DNA from 2 places in the Eisenbergiella massiliensis genome. Region 2 is predicted to be linked to the other one. Evidence: riboswitches for the same ligand, from Rfam matches in the RefSeq annotation. Region 2 holds a riboswitch; the other holds the start of a gene.
The links. A riboswitch is a leader RNA that binds a small molecule or an ion and turns the genes downstream of it on or off. The one in region 2 is predicted to bind FMN.
Positions count from the first base shown of each region.

Region 1: another riboswitch for FMN. It lies ahead of DXC51_RS25265 (ECF transporter S component); the one in region 2 lies ahead of DXC51_RS15190 (ECF transporter S component).

Region 1 is NZ_QVLV01000028.1:20,682-24,973, forward strand. It holds gene DXC51_RS25260 (riboflavin kinase) at 1-588, opposite strand, end outside; gene DXC51_RS25265 (ECF transporter S component) at 597-1,241, opposite strand; FMN riboswitch at 1,359-1,474, opposite strand; gene DXC51_RS25275 (GNAT family N-acetyltransferase) at 1,767-2,273, shown strand; gene DXC51_RS25280 (transposon-transfer assisting family protein) at 2,327-2,527, opposite strand; gene DXC51_RS25285 (LPD25 domain-containing protein) at 2,531-4,292, opposite strand, start outside.
Region 2 is NZ_QVLV01000010.1:8,983-13,274, reverse strand. It holds gene DXC51_RS15200 (ABC transporter ATP-binding protein) at 1-416, opposite strand, end outside; gene DXC51_RS15195 (TetR/AcrR family transcriptional regulator) at 413-1,033, opposite strand; FMN riboswitch at 1,307-1,456, shown strand; gene DXC51_RS15190 (ECF transporter S component) at 1,650-2,375, shown strand; gene DXC51_RS15185 (hypothetical protein) at 2,580-2,789, opposite strand; gene DXC51_RS15180 (ABC transporter ATP-binding protein) at 3,162-3,866, shown strand; gene DXC51_RS15175 (permuted SH3 domain-containing protein) at 3,993-4,292, shown strand, end outside.

The DNA.
Region 1 (4,292 bases), on a different contig from region 2:
TACTGCGTGCAAATGGTTATTTGTGGGTTCATGCCAAATTTGTTCATAAATCTGTTCTTTTGTGAATGTGGTTTGAGGAGATTGCAGTAACAAATAAAGGACTTCAAATTCGTTTGTTGATAAATAAACTTCCTGCTGTTCTAATATTACACAATGCCGGTTAACATCAATGTGTAAGGTGTGATTTGTTTGCTTTAATCCCCAAAATTCTTGTGCCATTGTCCGGTCATTCGCAATTTGTTCAAGCAGCAAGGATAATTCATTAAATTTTCTAACTTCCCTCAATTTCTTATATAGGTTGACAGTTATCGTACACCCATATATATCCTTATCAAAATCAAAAATATGTGTTTCGATTGAAACAAAGCTATCATTATCAAGTGTAGGGCGCGTCCCAATATGGGTAACACCATAATATATCTTGTCACTTAAAAGAATATCTGCCACATACACCCCTGTCTTTGGCAAAAATGTATTTTTTGCTATTTCTATGTTTGCGGTAGGTGTCCCCACATGCTTTCCAATACCTCGGCCATGTATAACGATCCCTGTTAGTGTGTAAATAGGTTCATTTATTTTTTCTTTCATTTCAATCCTCATATAATCCCATTCATTGACAGGATAATCAAAACACAAGTTACTATAATAAAACTTGCCAGCATAAGCAGACCAGTATGCTTTTGTCTTGCTTCATTTTCCAAAGTAGCAACATATCCGCTTTTTCTCAAAGCGGTAACTATGGGCTTATACAGTAAAAATGTAATGGACGCATTTAACCCACCTTTCAATAAGTTAAATGGAAGAAAGGCAGGAAGTAACAATTCTACAACTGCTTCTCTTGGATACCCCATATAAAGCGGCGTTACCAAATAGTTCCACAACAGCATAACGATAACCGTTATTAGCCATCCCGATGCCAGACCAATCACTGCACCAGATAAAGTGTGCTTTTTTTTGTAAATGACAGATGCCGTACACGCAAAAGATAGTGTTTGTACGATATTCATAATACAACCTAATATTCCGGTATCGCTTACTGTAATCATTTCAAGGGTTGCTACAATAACAGATACAATGCAGGAAGTCATCGGCCCCCAAATAAAGCCGCCCAAAGTTACAATAACATCGGATGGATCATACTTTAAGAATAGAATAATAGGAATCCTGCCAACAACCATAGTGACATAAGTAATCGCACATAGCATACCAATAACTGTGATTCTTTTTGTTTTACTGTTCATAATTGCTTTCCTCCGTGGCAAAAAATTAACACCCAAAAGAAAATGTCTTTCAGGTGTTAGCATTATAATTAGGCCACAGAAAAGAAAGTAACCCTCTCAAAATCTGCGGAAATCTAACCATATCTTCTTCCATCCAGACTATACTGTTGGTTTTGGAATTACACCAAATCGTGCGTTTTACGCTCGCGGACTTTACCGCCAATCGGGAATTTCACCCTGCCCCGAAGACACTTTTATTCAGTTGTTTTCCCTGCAATTATAACATCAACTATTTTTGGAAGCAATGAATTGAAGAAAGTTCGGAAGCATTTCGGAAATCAAGGGTTTTTCCGCATGGTCGGCAGGCAGGTGGATAAAGTTATCCTGTTCCCCCAAAAACAGGGTTCTAAATGCGGGAAAATGGACAAAAAAGAAGTGCCGGGACAAAGACAGCTTTTTAGGTCTTTGTCCCGGCTGAATGATTTTGGCATGGACACTGATTTTGTGCAATGCTATAATTGAGTAAATTTGAATTGAGGTGTACTTATGCTTTATTATAGAACTCTGGAATTAAACCAAATAGAAGATTTTTGGAAGTTATTAAACACTTTGGACGCTGAAACAGATTATATGATGTATGAACCAAATGAGAGAACCCAGACCACAAATGTTCAAAAATTAAAAAATGATATTGAAAATAATGTGATTTGTGGAAGTGATTTTTTACAAGTGGCAATGGAAAATCAAAAAATGGTTGGCTATATTCGGGCAGAACGGGGAAAGTTTAATCGGATTCTTCATACAGCATATATTGTAGTAGGCATTTTGAAAGATTATAGAGGTAAAGGAATCGGTACATCTTTTTTTGAAATGCTGAATTGTTGGGCAAAGGAAAATGGAATTAAGAGACTGGAACTTACTGTTGAATGTTGCAATGAAACAGCAAGACACTTGTATGAAAAAAGTGGTTTTAAGATTGAGGGAACAAGGGAGAAATCCATGTTCGTCAACGGCTCCTTTGTTGATGAATTTTATATGGCAAAAATTTTGTGAAAAAGAAATGCCGGACGCAGAGGCTTTGACAGCCCCCGCGCCCGGCGTTTTTCTTATTCGTCTGTGAAGTGGAACCGCTGCGCCGCAAAGTCGGCGTCGCTCATGGCGTCCAGCTTATCGGCGGTCTGGCAGGCCAGCGCCGCCATTTCCTTGTCCATGTCCGGCAAAGCTGCCCGGAGATTTGCCGCCGTCCTGCGGCGGTCGGCGTTGTGGTACAGACAGATCAGGTTTTCTTCTTCCACGGTGAAATACATTCCTCATACCTCCATTTCTTTTGATTTTTCCCGCGCCGGGGGCTTCTTTTTCTGTTCCTCCTTGGCGGCGGCAAGTTGCGCCCGGATGGACGGTTTCTTTTGTTTCTGCGTCGTCTTTCGGGTCTGCTTGGGCTTTTTGGCCTCCGCCTTGGCTGCCTCGGCCACATCCAAAAGGGAAATCTGTTCCCCGGCTTTTGCCCTTGCTTCCAGTTCCTCCATAGACGGGGCATTGTTCATCATGCCGTCGATCATGTTGTAGTTCTGCTCGGTGGACATTTCCGCCGTCTTGATATGGCTTTCCTGCTGGGCGGGGATGGCAAAGGCCCTTGTGCCGTTTGCCATAATAAGATACCTGCCGTCCTCCGACTGGTGGTGGAATCCATACCCGGCGGCCTCCATCTGTTCCCGGCTCCTGTCGGTCAGATAGAAACGGCCTCTCGGTGTCTGGATTTGTTCGCCGGTCATGCACTCGTCTGGCGTGAGCTGCTTTTCCGGCTGGGCGAAGAACTCCGGCACCTGCCGGTAGTCGGCCCCCTCGTCCACATAGTAGGCGGTCTGTTTTCCATCCTGCCGGAACACCACAATATCCCCCGTAGAGAGGGAATGTCCCTTGTAATCGGCGGGATGTTCTATGTTGAAGCGGCGGTAAATCTCGTCCAGTGTGGTGTCCTTGTCCAGCGGCGCGGTGTAGACAAGCTGGTAATTCTTCCTGTCCACCGAAAGCCCATCTGCCTGCAAGTCCTCATAGGAACGGTAGCGGAAGTCGCGTCCCTCCGGGCCGGGCGGCACTTGGTAGATGGAAAAGTTGGGCTGCGCCGGGGCCTCATAGTCAGAGGCAACATATTCCTCCACCGTCAGCCCGGCAGCGGCGGCCTCCTGTTCCAGCTCTGCCTCGATCTGTTTTTTGTAGTCCTGCAAGCTCTGGCCGAAGTCGGAAAGCTGCGGCGGCTCCGGCAAGTGGTACTGGCTCTGATTGAGAAGCGGGCGGCACTCCTTTACATAGTCCAAAACCGCGTTGAAATAAGCGGTCTGTTCCGGCGTCAGGGTTTCCCCGGATCGCAGGGGACGCCGGGCCTCCTGCTCCATAGCGGCCAGATTGCAATGCAGCTCCATATACGGAACAAACTCATGCAGCAGCATATCCCGCTGGGCTTTGTCCGCCTCCCATGCCTCCGGCCCCTCATGGTGCAGCACATGGTTTTTCCAGCTTTCATCCTGTGCGTAGTATTCGTGGTAGCCCCGGATATGCTGGATCAGGGAACCGTCCCCGTCGCCAAAGTCCTGCCGTCCCTCGTAGCTGTCCGGCTGGCCCTGCATGGTAAAGTCAATGCGGAACTTGGTCTTGTCGTACCAATGGCCCGTATAGCCCGGCTGCTCCCGTTCATGGCGTCTGGCACTGTCCAGCTCCTTGAAAACGGCCTCGGCTTCATGCAGCGGCATTTGCTGGCCGTCTTTCAGATGGGGACTTTCACTCCAAAGGATCGTGACAACCGGCTCCGCCGCCGGATTCTGCGCGATCTGCCGCTGGGCGTTGGCAACGGCAATCTCACTTTCGATCTCACTTTTCACAAAGGAATCCATCTGGCCGTTTTGCAGCTCATAGCCCTGTTCACACAGGCGGTTGATAAGCCCGATCACCTTGTCAGTATCGCCCACGGCCTCGGCATAGGCCACGATCAACTGTCGTTCCTCGCTGCCCAGACGCGGGGCGTTTTTCTCTGCCAGCTCGATCAGGGCGGCGGCCCGGTCAGCCGGGGACGCCTCC
Region 2 (4,292 bases):
CCCAGCTTCTGCTTCATGCCCTTTGACATTTTTCTCACGCGGCCGGAAGGATCCAGCTCAAGCAGCTCCATCAATTCCCGCATTCGGCTTTTGTCCTTAATCCCTTTCATTTCCGCCAGAAGCCTGAGAAGCCCGTCGCCGGTGCAATCCTCAGGAAAAGCGATCTCCCCGGCCAGGTAGCCCAGTGATTTCTGGATGACGGCGGCCTCATGAAAACAGTCCATGCCCAGAATGCGGCAGGAGCCCTTTTCCGGACGCAGAAAACCAAGCAGATGCCGTATTGTTGTGGTTTTTCCCGCGCCGTTAGGACCGAGAAAGCCGTAAACCTCACCTTTTTTTACCGATAATGAAACATCAAATATTCCCTTGTGACTGCCGTAATCCTTAGTGATATGACTGATATCTATGGCATTCATAAATACTCCTCCCTGTAAGAAAGCCGACGGAACATATCGCTCCATTCCTTAAAATCATGCATAATTTCATCCAGCACAAACGGTTTACCCTGCCTTCGTTTCTCGCTGATGTAGCCGTCCGCCATCCACAAAAGCATCCGCAGTATCTGTTGCGGGTCGGCATCCTGCCGAAATCTTGAGAAATCCACATTTTTAAAATACAGGAAGATAGAATTATCTATATAATCCTGGTTTGTGCTGTTTAACTCATTTGATACCTCTTCCTTTTCCGGATAAAAGCAGCGCATTACAAAATCCATCAGATAGGGATTGCGCGACATGATGGCGGCCTTTTTCTGCGCAGAATAGGCCAGCAGCTCAAAAAAGTCAGTGATCTCCTTAAAATGGGCATCAACGACCTGAGCCGTCACAATTTGTTTTGTATAATCATAAATATAAAGATATAAACTCTTTTTATTATGGAAATAGTAGAAAAGCAGCCCTTTGGATATCCCTGCCTTTGCGGCGATATCATCCGTGGATGCCCGCTTATATTCATGCGTGGCAAACACCTCCAGGGACGCATTGATTATTGCCTGCTGTTTTTCTTCGGGCAAATGGAAAAACTGTTCGTTCATGGAACACCTCCTGACTGCTTTGGTTTAACCGGCCGGGTTAAATATAATTTCAGTCTAGCGGATTGACTGGAATTTGCAACCCCTTAAAAATAAAAAAACATAATGGCTCAGAACGCTGTACTGCTGCAGCGCCTTCCTGTCCGCCCCGGTGCGCGGGCAAATGAGCGTGTGGAGAAACGTATGCGGAGAAATGTATGCGGACAAACGGACAATCCGCGCCTTGACATTTAATAAAATCCTGCTATGATAATAGAGTAACAATTTAATAAAGGTAAAGTTCTTCAGGGTTGGGTGTAATTCCCTACCGGCGGTGACGCTGCAGTTGTTCCACGACAGGTGCAGACAAGTCCGCGACCCGCGTCATGCGGCTGATCCGGTACGAATCCGGAACCGACAGTAAAGTCTGGATGAAAGAAGAAAATCATGCATGGAATACCTGTTTTTTCGCCGTTTGGTTTACGGAGGCGACAGGTGTTTTCCAGGGATTGGATATCTGCCCGGAGAATCATTTCTCCGGGCTTTTTTGATACCTTCCTTTCATGAAGCATCAGAAGAATTTTCCTTGTCTTACGCAATAACTCCGGCTGGCCGGAGAAAGAAAAGGAGAGTATACATAATGAATGATTTAGCAGCGTCCTTCGCGGAAAACCTTATTTTTGTCCTGGAGTTTCTGGGGCTTGTGGCAGCCATGGTAATCATCGCCTACGTGGTGGAAAAATGGGAACGAAAGAAAAACGGAAACAGGGAACGTACCCTCACCACCAGAAAAATAGCCATGATAGGCGTATTTTCGGCGATAGCGGTCATCCTGCACATGCTGGATTTCCCCATCCCCTTTGCCCCGGAATTCTATAAAATGGATTTCAGCGAGCTTCCTGCCCTGATCGGCGCATTTGCCTTTGGCCCGGTGGCGGCGGTCATGATTGAGTTCTGCAAAATTATCCTGAAGCTTCTGTTTAAAGGAACCTCCACCGCATTTGTAGGAGATCTGGCCAATTTTATCATCGGCTGCAGCTTCCTGCTTCCTGCCTCTATCATATACCTGTTCCGCAAGAACAAGAAAAATGCCATAATCGGTTGTGTTGTGGGAACACTTGTAATGACAGTTTTCGGAACTGCCTTCAACGCGGTGTACCTGCTCCCCAAATTTGCAGAGCTGTACGGAATGCCGTTAGATTCCATTGTCGGCCTGGGCCACGCCATCAATCCCTCCATCAACAGCGTGACTACGCTTGCATTATTTGCCGTAGCGCCCATGAACCTGATGAAAGGCGGCATTGTTTCCATAGTAACCATGCTGATTTATAAAAAACTCAGCCCCATCCTGCACAGCAAAAAATAATAAAAAAGGCAGGCCATTGCGGCCTGCCGGGTTTTTTTGAGGGAGGGCCGGCATCTTTTCCGGATGCCGGCAAGTTATGAAAAAGAAATCTATCTAAAATTTTCTTATTGGCTTTGTATAGGTATAAGATAACATTTAAGTGTGTAGGAATCGTGATGGAATTTTGAAGAAACTGTGAAGCTTTTGGAACTAAAAAATGAATCCTCAGCTCAGTTTTTCCGAAAAACCCGATTCGCCGGAAAGTCCATTCACCAGATTTTCCATTTCCTGTTTTGACTGCACATGCCTTGAACGGTCAATCACATCCTGTCTTGCACTTTCGCTCATGGAAGAAAAAGTCCGCATGGCATCCATATTCTGCGCCAGGGCCATTCCCAGCCCCAAAGGTATCCCGTCATCGTTTAAAAGACTCATGTTTTTCTCCTTCGTTTTTTCTTTTATTATGTCATAATACATAGAAATTATACAGAAACTTACGTTATTTAGAAAAAATTAAGAAATATTTAAAAGAACTGCATAGATTTTTAGAAGGCAACTATAGTATGATAGTCGGAGTAATTCCAAGAAGGACTTATTTATAAGGAATGCCGAACCTCGGGTCCGGCTGCCGGATAAGGCCAAAATGGAATTGGCTTCATCAGCTGGAAGAAAAATACCAGTTGACAAAGAGCTGAATCAGTATTACTGTATTAATTACATAATACAGGTGATATATCATGCGGTTTTCCAGGTGAGGCCGCCTGCATTGCAGGTCATGGGCTTATGGAAAACAAAGGGAGAGAATCTATGAGTGCGCTGGTTGAAGTAAAGGACATGTGTAAGGTATATAACCCGGGTGAAAATGAGGTGCGGGCGCTTGATCATGTCAATGTAACCATTAATGAGAATGAATTTGTAGCAATTATCGGCCATTCCGGTTCCGGAAAGTCTACGCTGATGAACATGCTGGGGTGCCTGGATGTACCTACAAGCGGAACATATCTTCTGCATGACCAGGATGTTTCAAGAATGAGCGACGATGATCTTTCGGATATCAGGAACAGGGAAATCGGCTTTATTTTTCAGGGCTTTAACCTGATCCAGAATCTGACGGCCCTGGAAAATGTGGAGCTGCCCCTGATTTACCGCGGCGTGGGGAAAAGGGAGCGGACAGAGCTTTCCAGGAATGCCCTCACGAGAGTGGGCCTTGAGAAAAGAATGAGCCATAAGCCCTCTGAGATGTCCGGCGGGCAGCAGCAGAGAGTTGCCATCGCAAGAGCGATTGCCCAGGCACCTCCGGTAATCCTTGCGGATGAGCCTACCGGTAACCTGGATTCCGGATCTACGAAGGAAATTATGGGGATTCTGAAGGATTTACATAAGGAAGGCAGAACGGTAATCATTATTACCCATGATAATGACATTGCAGCTCAGGCAGAACGTATTATCAGGATTAAGGACGGCCAGATTGAAGCGGATTATGTCCAGGAGACGGAAATTTATGAAGAATAACTGCTAAAGCAGGCTTTCAGACAGTTATAAGAAGCAGTGTGGGAAGCGGCGCAGGACAAGCCGCAGGCCGGCTCTGTTTTTATGAATAAAGGCAACTACCCGATGGGACTGAATGGAGGATACAAGATGAGTGAGTTAGAAAACAAGGGCGCCGAAAACCTGACGGAGGTCCAGGAGACGGCAAAGGAAAAGAAGAAAAGAGAAAAAGCCGAAGCTAAGGAAAAGAAAGCGCAGCAGAAGAGAGAGGCCATTATGGCCGGCGGCACACAGAAGAAGAAAAAGAAGAAAATAGGCTGGATTATTGCGCTGGTTCTCGTGGTAGTCATTGTGGGTTATTCCGTAGTGACCAGCGTAATTGCCAAGAATACGCCCATGCAGGTGAATACCATTGAAGTGACGATGGGAAGCATTGAAGAGACCATGTCC